Regions from separate parts of the Pseudomonas spartinae genome, predicted to be linked through region 2. Evidence: riboswitches for the same ligand, from Rfam matches in the RefSeq annotation. Region 2 holds a riboswitch; each other region holds the start of a gene.

The links. A riboswitch is a leader RNA that binds a small molecule or an ion and turns the genes downstream of it on or off. The one in region 2 is predicted to bind cobalamin.
Region 1: another riboswitch for cobalamin. It lies ahead of ACN8M7_RS21660 (TonB-dependent receptor domain-containing protein); the one in region 2 lies ahead of ACN8M7_RS06690 (TonB-dependent receptor).
Region 3: another riboswitch for cobalamin. It lies ahead of ACN8M7_RS16100 (energy-coupling factor ABC transporter permease); the one in region 2 lies ahead of ACN8M7_RS06690 (TonB-dependent receptor).

Annotation. Positions count from the first base shown of each region.
Region 1 covers NZ_CBDAMB010000012.1:54,741-59,326, forward strand. Annotated here, with positions in the region: gene ACN8M7_RS21650 (alpha/beta fold hydrolase) at 1-64, shown strand, start outside; gene dxs (1-deoxy-D-xylulose-5-phosphate synthase) at 147-2,042, shown strand; cobalamin riboswitch at 2,115-2,307, shown strand; gene ACN8M7_RS21660 (TonB-dependent receptor domain-containing protein) at 2,395-4,242, shown strand; gene ACN8M7_RS21665 (cobalamin-binding protein) at 4,308-4,586, opposite strand, start outside.
Region 2 covers NZ_CBDAMB010000002.1:615,845-620,430, reverse strand. Annotated here, with positions in the region: gene ACN8M7_RS06695 (ABC transporter ATP-binding protein) at 1-506, opposite strand, end outside; gene ACN8M7_RS06690 (TonB-dependent receptor) at 649-2,745, opposite strand; cobalamin riboswitch at 3,091-3,284, opposite strand; gene ACN8M7_RS06685 ((2Fe-2S) ferredoxin domain-containing protein) at 3,387-4,085, opposite strand; gene ACN8M7_RS06680 (C4-dicarboxylate transporter DctA) at 4,447-4,586, shown strand, end outside.
Region 3 covers NZ_CBDAMB010000007.1:67,361-71,946, reverse strand. Annotated here, with positions in the region: gene amn (AMP nucleosidase) at 1-1,122, opposite strand, end outside; gene ACN8M7_RS16105 (hypothetical protein) at 1,190-1,918, shown strand; gene ACN8M7_RS16100 (energy-coupling factor ABC transporter permease) at 1,928-2,608, opposite strand; cobalamin riboswitch at 2,661-2,863, opposite strand; gene ACN8M7_RS16095 (acyl-CoA dehydrogenase family protein) at 2,916-4,565, opposite strand; gene ACN8M7_RS16090 (TetR/AcrR family transcriptional regulator) at 4,562-4,586, opposite strand, start outside.

The DNA.
Region 1 (4,586 bases), on a different contig from region 2:
GGCCGAATGCAGCGAGCGGGTCAGCGCCCTGCTGCTGGACTTCCTGCTCAGGCACTACCGTTGACGGCGAAATGGATAGCAGATTGGGCTGTTTTCCTGGCATCAGGTAAACTGCCGCATCTTTTACGCCTATAACGATTCGCCTGATGCCGACCACTTTCCACGAGATCCCCCGCGAGCGCCCGTTGACGCCGCTGCTCGACAGCGCCAACACGCCGGACGAACTGCGCCGCCTGGCCGAAGCGGACCTGGAAACCCTCGCTGACGAACTGCGCCAATACCTGCTCTACAGCGTTGGCCAGAGCGGCGGGCACTTCGGTGCCGGCCTCGGCGTGATCGAGCTGACCATCGCCCTGCACTACGTCTTCGACACCCCCGATGACCGCCTGGTGTGGGACGTCGGCCATCAGGCCTACCCGCACAAGATCCTCACCGGCCGCCGTGAGCGCATGGGCAGCCTGCGCCAGAAGGACGGCCTGGCCGCCTTCCCACGGCGCGGCGAGAGCGAGTACGACACCTTCGGCGTCGGCCACTCCAGCACCAGCATCAGCGCGGCACTGGGCATGGCCATCGCCGCCCGTCTGAAGGGCGAGAAGCGCAAGAGCGTAGCGGTGATCGGCGACGGCGCACTGACCGCCGGCATGGCCTTCGAGGCGCTCAACCACGCCACCGATGTCGGCGCCAACATGCTGGTGATCCTCAACGACAACGACATGTCGATCTCCAAGAATGTCGGCGGCCTGTCCAACTACCTGGCCAAGATCATCTCCAGCCGCACCTACGCCAGCATGCGCGAGGGCAGCAAGAAGATCCTCTCGCGCCTGCCCGGCGCCTGGGAAATCGCGCGCAAGGTCGAGGAACACGCCAAGGGCATGCTGGTGCCCGGCACCCTGTTCGAGGAACTGGGCTGGAACTACGTCGGCCCCATCGACGGCCACGACCTGCCCACGCTGCTGGCCACCCTGCGCAATATGCGCGACCTCGATGGCCCGCAGTTCCTGCATGTGGTGACCAAGAAGGGCAAGGGCTTCGCCCCGGCCGAGGCCGACCCCATCGGCTATCACGCCATCACCAAGCTGGAACCGGTGACCCCGGTCGCCGCGCCGAAGAAGCCAAGCGGCCCGAAATACTCCAACGTGTTCGGCCAGTGGCTATGCGACATGGCCGCCGCCGACAACCGCCTGGTCGGCATCACCCCGGCGATGAAGGAAGGCTCCGATCTGGTGGCCTTCAGCGAGCGCTTTCCCGATCGTTACTTCGACGTGGCGATTGCCGAGCAGCACGCCGTAACCCTGGCCGCCGGCATGGCCTGCGAAGGCGCCAAGCCAGTGGTAGCGATCTACTCCACCTTCCTCCAGCGCGCCTATGACCAACTGATTCACGACGTGGCCGTGCAGCACCTCGACGTGCTGTTCGCCATCGACCGCGCCGGCCTGGTCGGCGAAGACGGCCCGACCCACGCCGGCAGCTTCGACCTCTCCTACCTGCGCTGCATCCCCGGCATGCTGGTGATGACCCCGAGCGACGAGAACGAGCTGCGCCGCATGCTCACCACCGGCCACCTGTTCGACGGCCCGGCCGCCGTGCGCTACCCGCGCGGCACCGGCCCCAACGCGCCGCTCGATGCTGGCCTGGCGCCGCTGGAGATCGGCAAGGCAGTGGTGCGCCGCCAAGGCAAGGGCGTCGCCCTGCTGGCCTTCGGCGTGCAACTGGCCGAAGCCCTGCGCGTCGGTGAAACCCTGGACGCCACGGTGGTCGACATGCGCTTCGTCAAACCACTGGACGAAGCCCTGCTGCGCGAACTGGCAAGCAGCCACGCGCTGCTGGTGACCATCGAGGAAAACAGCATCATGGGCGGCGCCGGCAGTGCGGTCAGCGAATTCTTCGCCGCCGAGAACCGCCAGGTAGCGATGCTGCACCTGGGTCTGCCGGACTACTACGTCGAACACGCCAAGCCGAGCCAGATGCTCGCCGAATGCGGCCTGGACGACGCCGGTATCGAACGCGCCGTACGTGAGCGCCTCGCCCTCCTGCAGGCCTGAGCATGAAGCCCGCTCATCGCTAAATGAGCGGCGCTTGCTTGTGATTCATATGCGCGCGCACTAAGGTGCGCGCCATTCATGTTCCGCCAGGGTGCGCTGCGCAAGCGGCGTTAAACGGGAAGTCGGTGCGATGCCGACGCTGCCCCCGCAACGGTAATCGATGGCAAGCGCTGAGCTTGCGCCGCGTCCAACAGCCACTGGGCCCAGCCTGGGAAGGCGGACGCGGGTCGACAGCCCGGAGACCGGCCAAGGCGGTGCGACTGGTGTTGCGGAGGGCGACACGGTCAAGCGCTGCCCTGCCTGCGCTTGCGTCTACCCTCCTCGAACGTCTGCCGACCGTTGAGGAAAGAGAATGAAACTGTCCCGTCTGGCTCTGGCCATCGCCGTCATGCCTGGTCTTTCGCTGGCCGCCGAGCCCTATGTCGCCGAGCCGCTGATCGTCACCTCCGGACGCCTGGCCGAACCGCAAGCGCAGACCACTGCGGCCACGACCGTGTTCGAGCGGGACGATATCGAGCGTCTGCAGGTCAGCAGCGTCGCCGAGTTGCTGGAGCGTGTGCCAGGTCTCAGCATCGTCCGCACCGGTGGTGCTGGCAGCCAGACGGGCGTTTTCCTGCGCGGTACCAGCACAGCACAAACCCTGGTGCTGGTCGACGGCCAACGTATCGCGGCGGCCTCCAGTGGCACCAGCAGCCTGGAGTTCCTTGCCCCGGAGCAGATCGAGCGTATCGAGGTAGTACGTGGAGCGCGTTCGGCACTCTATGGTTCGGACGCCATTGGCGGCGTGATTCAGATATTCACCCGCCAGGCCGATGGCCAGGGCCTCAAGCCTTACGCGCGCCTGGCGGCTGGCAGTGACAGCACCTACCAGCGCAGCCTCGGTCTCTCCGGCGGCGACGAGCGCACCCGTTTTCATCTGGGCGCAGCCCTGGACGAGACCGCCGGCATCGACGCCACTCGAGACGGTTTCGGCGCCAATGGCGACGACGATGCCTACCGCAACCGCTCGCTCAGCCTGAATCTGTCGCACCGATTCAATGACGATCTGCAGGTCGGGCTCAGTGCTCTCGATCAGCGTGGCCAGGTGGAGTACGACGATGTCTTTACCGGCCTGCTGCCGACAACGGACTTCCAGGTCAGCAGCCTTTCCGGGTTCATCGACGGCCGCCTCAACGAGCGCTGGAGCAGCCGCCTGGAAATGGGTCACAGCAAAGACCAGCGCGACACGGGTGATGACTCACCGGCAGCGCCAGACTATTCATTCTTTACGTACACCACCTATCGCGACTCGGCGAGCTGGGTGAATACCCTGACCCTCACCGACCACCAGCAAATTCTGACTGGCGCCGACTGGTATGAGGATCGCCTGCAAAGCAGCGCGGACTTCGCGGAGGATTCACGCTGGAACCGTGCGGCCTTCGTGCAACACCGTTACACCGGCGACACCTTCTCGACCGAGCTGGGATTGCGCCACGACGATAACCAGCAGTTCGGCAGCGAAAACACCTGGAACGCGGCACTGACCCTACCTCTTAACAGTGCCAACGACCTGATTCTGTCGTACAGCGAAGGTTTCCGAGCGCCGACCTTCAACGATCTCTACGATCAGTGGTACGGCAACCCCGACCTCGCGCCGGAACGCTCCAAGAGCTACGAGCTGCAATGGCGCAGCCGCTACAGCAACACAGGATCGTTGCAGGCTTCCGTGTATCGAACTGATATCGAGGACGCCATCGTCCTGGATCAGAACTTCATTCCACAGAACGTCCAGACAGCCCGGATTCATGGCTTCGAAGCTGCCGTACAGCAGGAACTGTTCGGTTGGCAGAGCAGTCTCGCTCTAGCCCTGACCGACCCGCGTGACCGCGCCAACGGCCATACCCTGCAACGCCGCGCCAAACGCACGTTGAACCTGGACCTCGACCGCCGCTTTGGCGATGTGTCGGTGGGCGCAGGCTGGCGTGCAATCAGTGGCCGCTACGACGATGCCGACAACGAGATCGAAATGAGCGGCTACGGTCTGCTAAGCCTGCGCGCCGCCTGGCAGGCCAATGAGGAACTGGGGCTGAGCCTGAAGCTGGATAATCTGCTGGACAAGGATTACGCAGAAGCGACCTACAGCACAGCCAATGGCCGTTTCGGCTACAACAGCGCCGGGCGTACCGCGCTTTTCGCCGTAACCTGGACGCCGCAACTCTGACCTTGGCGCGTACGGCGCATCCTACGACCGCTGTAGGGCGCCCCGGGCGCGTCGCCTGAGAAGGGCTACCGTGCCCCCGCCATCCGCTCGCAGAGCTTCTGGATGGCCCCGAGCATCTGCCGGCTGGGCCGCTCCAGGCCCTTGTCCGGCACAGCCCAGACCTGTCCCAAGCGCACGGCATGCACCTGCGGCCAGGCTTGCCAGGCGCTCAGTTCGGCATTGCTGCCACCCAGAATCACGTCCGGGTCACGCGCCAGCACCGCCTCCACGCTGACCTGCGGCGCCGGTTGCGGCAGGTCGGCGAACAGGTTGCGCGCTCCGCAGACGTGCAAGGCGTCGCCGAT
Region 2 (4,586 bases):
TCGAGGTGGTTGGTCGGCTCGTCGAGAATCAACAGTTGCGGCTGCTGCACCAGGGCGCGGGCGAGCAAGGCGCGCTGCTTCTCGCCACCGGACAGCTGGGCGAAGGCCTGCTGCGCGCGCTCGCTCAAGCCCACCCGCGCCAGCGCCTCAATGACCAGGCGTTGATCCTCGCCATCGTCGCCATCGAACAGGCCCTTGTGCGGCGTGCGGCCCATGGCCGCCACCTCGTGCACGCGCAGGCCGAAGTCCTGCGGGAATTCCTGCAGCACCACCGCCACGCGCTGCGCGCTCCAGCGCGGCGGGCGCTGCCACAGCGCTTCGCCGCCCAGCTCGACACTGCCACTGCAGGGGCGCTGGAAGCGATAGGCGCAGCGCAGCAGGCTGGTCTTGCCGCTGCCGTTGGGGCCGATCAAACCGAGCAGCTCGCCGTCACCGATCTCCAGGTCGATGGCGTCGAGCAAGACGCGCTGGCCATCCGGCGACCAGCCCAGGTCACGGATGCGCAGGCGCGGCTCAGGCGCCGCGCTACGGTGGCTGGGCGTCGACGACGGACTGGCTGGCCAGCCCGAGGCAAGGCTCACTGACACGGGAACACTCCATTGACCGATTGCCGCGCGCAAGTAACCCACGCGGCGCAGCTCAGATGCTTCAAAAGCGGTAATCCGCGCTGACGAACAGCGAACGCGGCGCGCCCAGGTACCACTGCTCGCCGTCGCTGCTGGCGCTGGTGGCGTACTGGCGGTCGAACAGGTTATTCAACTCCAGGCCCAGGCGCACGTCCGACAGCACCTGCCAGGCGATATTCGCATCGACCACGGTGTAACCCGGCACCTCGGCGGTGTTGGCCGTATTCACATAGCGGGCATCGACATAGCGCGCACCGATGCCAGCCTCCACGCCCCTGCCAAAATCCTTGTTCAGCCACAGGTTGGCGGTGCGTTTGGGCACATTGCTCGGACGATTGCCGCTGCGGTCACCACCGCCTTCGACGAAGTCGTCGTACTCGGCCCGGACGAAGGCGGCGTTGGCCGAGACCTGCCAGCCACGACCCAGCGCCAGCTCCAGACTGGCTTCCAGGCCATCCGAGGATTGCTGGCCGATCTGCTCGGTGGGCGCAGTTGGCGTGGCGCGACTGAGCAGCTTGTTCTTGACGATGTGATAGGCGGCCAGCGTCCACTCGCCCTGCCCGCCCCAGAACAGCTGCTTGAGGCCGATCTCGGTCTGCTTGGCTTCACTCAGGTCGAACTGCTGCTGAGTCGGGTTGAGGGTCAGCAGGTTGCTCACCCCTTCGGTGCTGGTGGCGTACTGGCCATACAGCGACAGCTCCGGGGTGAGGGCGAAGACCAGGCCGGCGCGCCAGTTGTCGCCCGTAAGGCTGCGGTCGACGCGGCTGTCATCGACCAGGTTGCTGCGGTCGATGTGCACCTGATCGCGGCGCACGCCGGTGACCAGCGACAGACGCTCGGTCAGTTGCGTGCGGTTCTCGGCGAACAGCGAGAATTGCCGGGCCAGGTTGCGTTCACGCGGACCGTAGCCGAGCGGGTCGGTACTCTGGTACTGACCGCCGCCGGAACCGGCCAGCGGCACGCTGTCGCTGAAACTGCTGGCGAAATCGTGCTGACGGGCGAAGTGGATGCGGTTGTAATCCACGCCCACCACCGTGCGGCTATCGAGACCGAACAGCGGATGCTCCAGGGTGAAGGTCTGACGGTCGCCGACCTGCTCCTGGGTGTGTTTGATCCGGTAGAACTCGCTGCGCTCGACCGTATCGCCCGGCTGCCAGCGATAGGCCTCGCTGTTGCGCCAGTAGCGCTGGGTCTTGATGTAGTAGAGCTGGTTGCTGGCGCTCAGCGCGTCGCTAATGCGCCAGTCGGTCACCAGGCGGGTGATCTGGTCGTTGTAGTGGATGTCGGCGTTGGCGACGTTGTAGTTGCGATCCCGAATGCCTTCGCGGAACTTGCCATCGACCAGCGGCGTACCGAGGTAGCGCTCCGGGCTCTGCTCGCCCTGATCATGGGACAGGGTGAAGCTCAGGTCATCGCTGGCATCCCAGCGCAGCGCGGCACTCAGCGCCAGGCTGTCGGAATCGCCACGATCGACCCAGCCGTTGCTGGCCTGCTGGTTGAGGGTGAAGCGATAGCTCAATGCGTCGCTCAGCGAACCGCCGCTGTCCAGCGCAGCCTGGCGGCGGTCGTCGCTGCCATAGCCCAGGCGCAGGTGATTCTGGATCTCGCCGGCAAACGGCTTCTTCGGCACCACGTTGATCACCGCACCGGTGGCGCCTTCGCCGTAGAGCACCGAGGCAGGACCGCGCAGCACGTCGATGCGCGCCACCGACCAGGTGTCCACCGGAAAGGTCACGGTGCCGGCACCCACGTACTGGCGAGTGCCGTCATACAGCTGCATGGTCGCCGAGTGGCCGGTGAAGCCGCGCGCCGACAATGCGGTGCCGCCGTTACCCGGCGTGCCGATGGTGCTGATGCCTGGGGTGCGGGTCACCGCGTCCTGCACGCTGCGGTTGTTGCGCTCACGCACTGTGGTGCCGCTCAGGCTGGTGCTGCTGGCCGGAGTTTGCAGGGCCGACAGATCGAGGCGCGAGCCTGCCGTGGTCGGCGTGTGCAAGGTCGTCTCGCCCTCCTCCGAGGCTTGCGCCTGGACGGTGACAGCAGGGAGATCGACAGCGGAGTCATCGGCCATGGCGGTACCGCCAGCCAACAATGCCAAAGGCAGAGAACAGAAACGCATGAGGTGCTGCACGTGAAGAATTCCGGGGCTTTGACGGGGCTCATCGAGTCGCTGCGAGGCTTTGCAATCGGGCTTTGCAGCGGTCAGTAGCGACCGTTCAGGGCCTGGGCCTGGTGCGATAATGTTATAGTTATAACATAACATTATTCTGTTTCGCAGATAGCCGGAGTCGGGCTCTGACCCTTCTTTCAGGCATGCAGAAGTGAGGTTCTTGTAGCGGAAATGGCGCGCCATATTGCTTCCATCGCAAAGAGAAAAGGCACGGCAATCCGATGGAAATGCGCAACAGCAGACAGGGGCACGAGGCACCCTACTGGAGTCAACGCCCGCCCACCGCGGGTTGCCAGACAATAACGACTCCAGGCCGGTCTCCGGGCTTGCGAGGGTCATGAACGCATCGCCTTCCCATGCGCGTGGCGCACAGTGGCGTTTCGATGCGGTCGCTCGCGTACCGTTGCGGGGGCAGCGTCGGACTTCAACCGACTTCCCGTTTCACCTCACGCGCGGCGGCGTGAGACACCTGAAGCGGGGCGGATATGACCATCCGACCCCGCTCAAGTCAAGGCGCATGGGCAATTGTGGGAGGCGCTTTAGCGGCGATTGCTCGTAGCCTGGATTTGCCACAGGCGTAATCCGAGTTGCTAACGGTTGCCCTGCTCGTCGATACGCAACTCCGGCAGCGCCTTACCCGCCACCAGGCGCTCGTCGACCAGGCGGATCACCGCCGCTTCATCCTGGATGCCATACCACTCGCCCTGTGGATAAAGGCTCGCGGTCGGCCCCAGATCGCAGGGGAACTGGCACTGGCTGCGGGTGATGTGCACGCCCCCCTCACACTCCAGCTTACCGGCGGCCTTGAGCCGCTGGCGCAGGGTTTTCCACAGGCCCAGCGCACCCTTGCGCGTGCAGCGCGGGCCGTTGCACAGCAGCAGGCGCTGCGCGTGCGGCGGAATCTGCGACCAGGCGTGGTGTTCCGGCACGGGCGGCACGTCACTGCAGGGCAGATGCGCTTTGCGATGCGCCAACAGTGCGCCCAGACCATCGAGCCAGGTGTCCTCCAGCGCCGTGCAAACCACGAACACCTGCGTCCCGTCGCCACGCTCGGCAATGCGCTCGCGCAGCCAATCACGGTGCGCAGCATCGGCACGCGGTTCCAGATCGACCACCAGCAACGGGCGCGGCGCCTCATCGATGGCCTGCCAGACACTCTCCTGCTCACTGTCATGCAGATGCGCCTCGCCCAGCAGCGTCTCGATCCGCTGCTGTAGGCGCTCAGCTGCAGCACCACGACCAAGGCCGGGGCCGATGAACAGGATGCGGGCGTAGGGGGCTTGGCTCATGACGGTCTCCAGAACGGGCCGGCAGTCTAGCCGCTTCGGCGCGATGAGCGCATTCCACGCGTCGACTCCGCTATCCGGTCTGACCGGTCATCGCAACGCTTTCGCAGGGTAACCGCGCCTCGCCATGGCCCAAGCTGCAGCACGGCCAGCGCCGCTTGAAATCCCCTGACCAGCGGTCTTTCAGCTGCACTCACACGCTCTGTTGCGGGCATTTCGCCGGATCTGGCCAACGCCAGGTCGGCGTGACGCGCCAGACGGGGGGCTTGTCGGTTGGAAAATTTGCGCTTAGCCTGAACTGGTCAGACCGGTAAGACCATAAAAACAATCTGGCGTTCGCTTCTGGGCCTCCGTGAGGGCATGGATGACGCGCCGAACGGAGACCTCGACGATGTTCAGCAAACTGCTCCCCCGCTCGCTATTCCTGCAAGTCGTGATAGGCCTGGTGCTCGGCGTGATATGCGGCCTCAGCCTGCCCGAACTATCCACCCAGCTGAAACCCCT
Region 3 (4,586 bases), on a different contig from region 2:
CTGCACTTCGGCCAGCGCCGGTAATGGAATGTTCGGTGGCAGCACGCGGTCAAGGATGCCGTCACGGCGCATGTAGGCGTGGGCCAGCACGTAGTCGCCGATGGTCTGCGACTGACGCAGGCCGCCGCAGTGGCCGATCATCAGCCAGCAGTGCGGACGCAGCACGGCCAGGTGGTCGGTGATGTTCTTGGCGTTGGACGGACCGACGCCGATATTGACCAGGGTGATGCCGTGACCGTCCTCGGCCTGCAGGTGGTAGGCCGGCATCTGGTAACGGTGCCAGACCACGTTCTCGATGATGGCCTGCATCTCGCCTTCGGCCATGCCCCGCTCGACCACCACGTTGCCCGGCAGCACCATGCGGGTGAAGCGCGAGTTGCCCACCAGCATGTCCAGACCATGACGAATGAACTGGTCAACGTAGCGGTGGTAGTTGGTCAGCAGGATCCACGGCTGCACGTGATGCCAGTCGCTGCCGGTGTAGTGCTGGATGCGCTTGAGGGAAAAATCGGTGCGCGCGGCGTCGAACAGCGCCAGCGGCAGCGGGTCGATGTTCTCCCAGTCGTAAAGGCCGTCAGCGGTACCGTCGGTGGCGGCGGACAGGTCGGTGCTGGGGAATACCCGCGCCAGTTCGGCGGCGGTTACGCCACTGCCGGCCAGTTCATCGCCGCCCTCGACCACGTAGGGATAGGGAATGTTCTGCTGGCTGCGACCGACCTCGACACGCAGGGTGAAGTCACTCATCAGCGGGCGCAGTTGCTCGAGCAGGTATTTGCGAAACGCTGCCGGCTGGGTCACGGTGATCGCGTAGGTACCCGGAATCTGCACCTTGGCGTAGGCGCGCACGGTGGTCGGCACCTCGCCCTGGCACAGGTAGGTCAGGCGCAGTTCGGGATAACGGAACAGGCAATGCTCGCTGGCATCCGGGCGGATACGCTCCTTGAGGTAACGCTTGAGCGCCTGGCTCAACGCACCGGTGGCTTCCTGGTGCAGGGCGGCAAGGCGGTCGACTGCCTCTTCGGGGGTGTGGGCAATGATGAAATCATCTGAGCAGGCTTTCACTGTGCATATTCCTGACTGAACGTACGCGCCTATCTTGCCTGCATACGGAGAGGAAAACATAGCGCGACAACCCTCGCCCCTCACTAGCAGCGACTAGTCTTGGATCAAACTGTCAGAGGTCATCTTCATGCGTCGTGCAATCGTTCTGCTGTTGGCCAGCGCCTCATGCGTCAGCGCCTGGTCCGGAGACCTCGATGGGCATTACCGGGCCACCCTCGATGGCCAGCCTACCGAGCTGATCCTGCGCCAGCAGGGCGAACAGGTCGAAGGGCAGTACGTGGAGAATCGCACCCTGCGCCTGAACCTCAGGGGGCGTTACGACGGCCAGGTGTTGCGTGCCGAGATCAGCGATCCCCAGTCCGGCCTGCTGCTGGCCAACATGAACGCCACCTACGCCAATGCCATGCTCAATACCAGTATTGCCGCACGCAACCCTCGCAACGGCGAGGTGCTGGAACGCCAGGCGCTGTTCAAACGCGAAGCCGCAGCAACGGCGGCGACGCCGTCCGCTGCCGGCGCGCAGGACCCGGCGCTGGTCGGCACCTGGGTGCACGAGAAGATCATCAACAGCGGCGGTGCCAACTTTGCCTCGTTCAACACCCTGATGACCCTGCAGCTGAACGCCGACGGCAGCGTCACCCAGTGGAGCCGCTCTGCTGGCGGCGGCAGCGACTGGAGCTACGACAGCCCGGGCGAAGTGCAGTACAGCGGCCACTGGCGCAGCCAGGACGGCATGCTGATGGTGCGCCTGGCAGGCGCCGCCGACTATCAACCCGCCGCCTACTACCGCTTCAGTGACCAGTACCTGGTCACCGAGAGCAATACCGGCAAGATGATCTGGCAGCGCCGCCGCTGAGCGGCGGGGTCAGGCCGCCTGGTGCAGGCGCACGTTGAACAGCGGCCCCTGGCTGAAACGCGACATGGCCTTGGCAGCGGCCAGCACGCCCAGGTCGACCAGTGGCTCGATCAGGATCACGCTCATGTAGGCCAGACCAAAGCTGCCCACTGCCGCCAGGTTCTCGCTGGAGAAACCGTGACCGTAGAAGGCCCAGAACGCGACCCAGGCAACGATGCCGCCCTGATAGGCAGTCGACAGCGCCAGCGCCTGCTTGTAGGAAAGATCGACGTAGGCGGTGCCCGGCGCGACGATGCGTTTGGCCAGCAGGCTGATGCCCCACAGCGGGATCAACAGCGTGGTGACGTTCATGCCGTACTGCGGCAGGTCGAACTGGGCGAACAGCAAGCCCTGCAGCAACAGCCCCGCGGCCAGGCCGATGGCCGTGGCACCGGCGCCGAACAGCAGCAGCAGCGTGGAGCCGAGGATCAGGTGTACCTCGGAAACGCCCACCGCATGATGCGGAAACACCTCGAAGAAGCAGAACACCAGAGCGGTGGTCAGCAGACTGCGCAGCGCCAGGGCGGCGACGCCGCCATTGTTGCGGACGCTGTCCAGGGCGAGTTTGGCGGTCAGGCCGAAAGCGGTGACGGCCGTTGCGTAGCTGAGCAGGATCTTGGCGCCTTCGACGACGCCCGGTTCGATATGCATGCGAGTTCCTTTGCCGCGCCCACCGCGCGACGATTCGGATGAAGGGTAGGCAAAACGCCCGTTGTCGATGGCAGGTCTCCTGGCTCACGGCTTGGCACTTCGCCCGCCTTCCCGACCGAAGTCAGTGGCATGAGGGCATCGTTCGCCGCTTACAGTTGCGGGGGCAGCCAGGGCATTGGCGAGATTCGCCGCACCCTGTTCCCTTTTCATCCGCGTCACAGGCGTGCACGCAGAACCATCGGCCGCAAGATTACTCGCCTGCCCGGCTAAAAAACAGCGCGCCAGGCAATCCGCCCTCGGCACTCGCTCAGGCCAGGTGGGGCGCACTGCGCGCCAACAGCGCCTCGACGTCGACACCACGCGGCAAGGTGCCGTAGACCCGGCCACGCCCTTCCAGGCGGCTGGCGATAAAGGCATCGCTCACCACGCTGTTGCCCGCCTCCAGCAGCAGCTTGGCCTGCAGCGCCACGGCCATGTCTTCGGTGAGTTGGCGAGCGCGGTACTGGATGTCGGCGGTGTCGGCAAAATCGGCCTGCAAGCGCTGGATATGCGCCTTCAGGCGAGCATCGCCGTGGCCATCACCCAGTTCGGCGAACAGCGCGTCGAGCACGCCCGGCTCCTTGGACAGCGCGCGCAGCACGTCCAGACACTGCACGTTGCCCGAACCTTCCCAGATCGAGTTGACCGGCGCTTCGCGATACAGACGCGGCAGGATGGTTTCTTCGACGTAACCGGCGCCGCCCATGCACTCGCTGGCCTCATAGATCATTTCCGGGGCGCGCTTGCAGATCCAGTACTTGCCCACGGCGGTGACCAGGCGAGCGAACTTGTCTTCCTGCGCGTCATGCGCGTGGTCGAGCGCACGGCCCATGCGCATGCACAGCGCCAGCGCGGCCTCGCTCTCCAGCGCCAGGTCGGCCAGCACGTTCTGCATCAGCGGCTGGTCGGCGAGCAGCTTGCCGCCCACCAGGCGATGCGCGCAGTGGTGCGCGGCCTGGGTCAGTGCCTGGCGCATCAGGCTGCTGGAGCCGACCATGCAGTCGAAGCGGGTCATGGCCACCATCTCGATGATGGTCGGCACGCCACGCCCTTCCTCGCCGAGCATCCAGGCGAAGGCGCCACGGTATTCCACCTCGCTGGAGGCATTGGCCCAGTTGCCCAGTTTGTTCTTCAGACGCTGGATGTAGAACTGGTTGCGCGTGCCGTCCGGGCGGTGACGCGGCAACAGGAAGCACGACAGGCCCCTGTCGGTGTGGGCCAGGGTGAGGAAGGCGTCGCACATCGGCGCCGAGCAGAACCACTTGTGGCCGACCAGTTCGTAGCCCTGCCCCGGCCCGCCCAAGCCGATGGGATAGGCGCGGGTGGTGTTGGCGCGCACGTCGGTGCCGCCCTGCTTCTCGGTCATGGCCATGCCGATGGTGACGCCGGCCTTCTGCTCCATCGGCAGGTTGCGCGGGTCGTACTCGGTGGAGAGGATCTTCGGCAGCCATTGCTCGGCCACGTTGGGCTGCAAGCGAATGGCTGGCACCGCAGCGAAGGTCATGGTCAGCGGGCAGCCGCTGGCCGCCTCGGCCTGGCTGTGCAGGTAGGTCAGGCCGGCGCGGGCGACATGCGCACCGGCGCGCGGATCGGTCCAGGGCAGCGACGGCAAGCCATGCTCGACCGCCGTGCGCATCAGCTCGTGATAGGCCGGGTGAAACTCCACCAGGTCAATGCGATTGCCGTAACGATCATGGCTCTTGAACACCGGCTTGTTCTCGTTGGCGAGAAAGCCGGCCTGCATCAGGGCGCCGCCGGTCAGCGCGCCATAGGCGCTCAGGCGCTCGTAGGCCCAGCCGCCGTCGTAACGACGAGTCCACTCCTGCAAGGGCAGGTCGAGGCGATACAGGTTGGCACCGTCCAGGCTCGGCACCTGGTTGAACACCTCGTGGGTTTCGGCATTCAGGCTGTGGTTCATCGCGTGAGCTCCTCGGCGCCG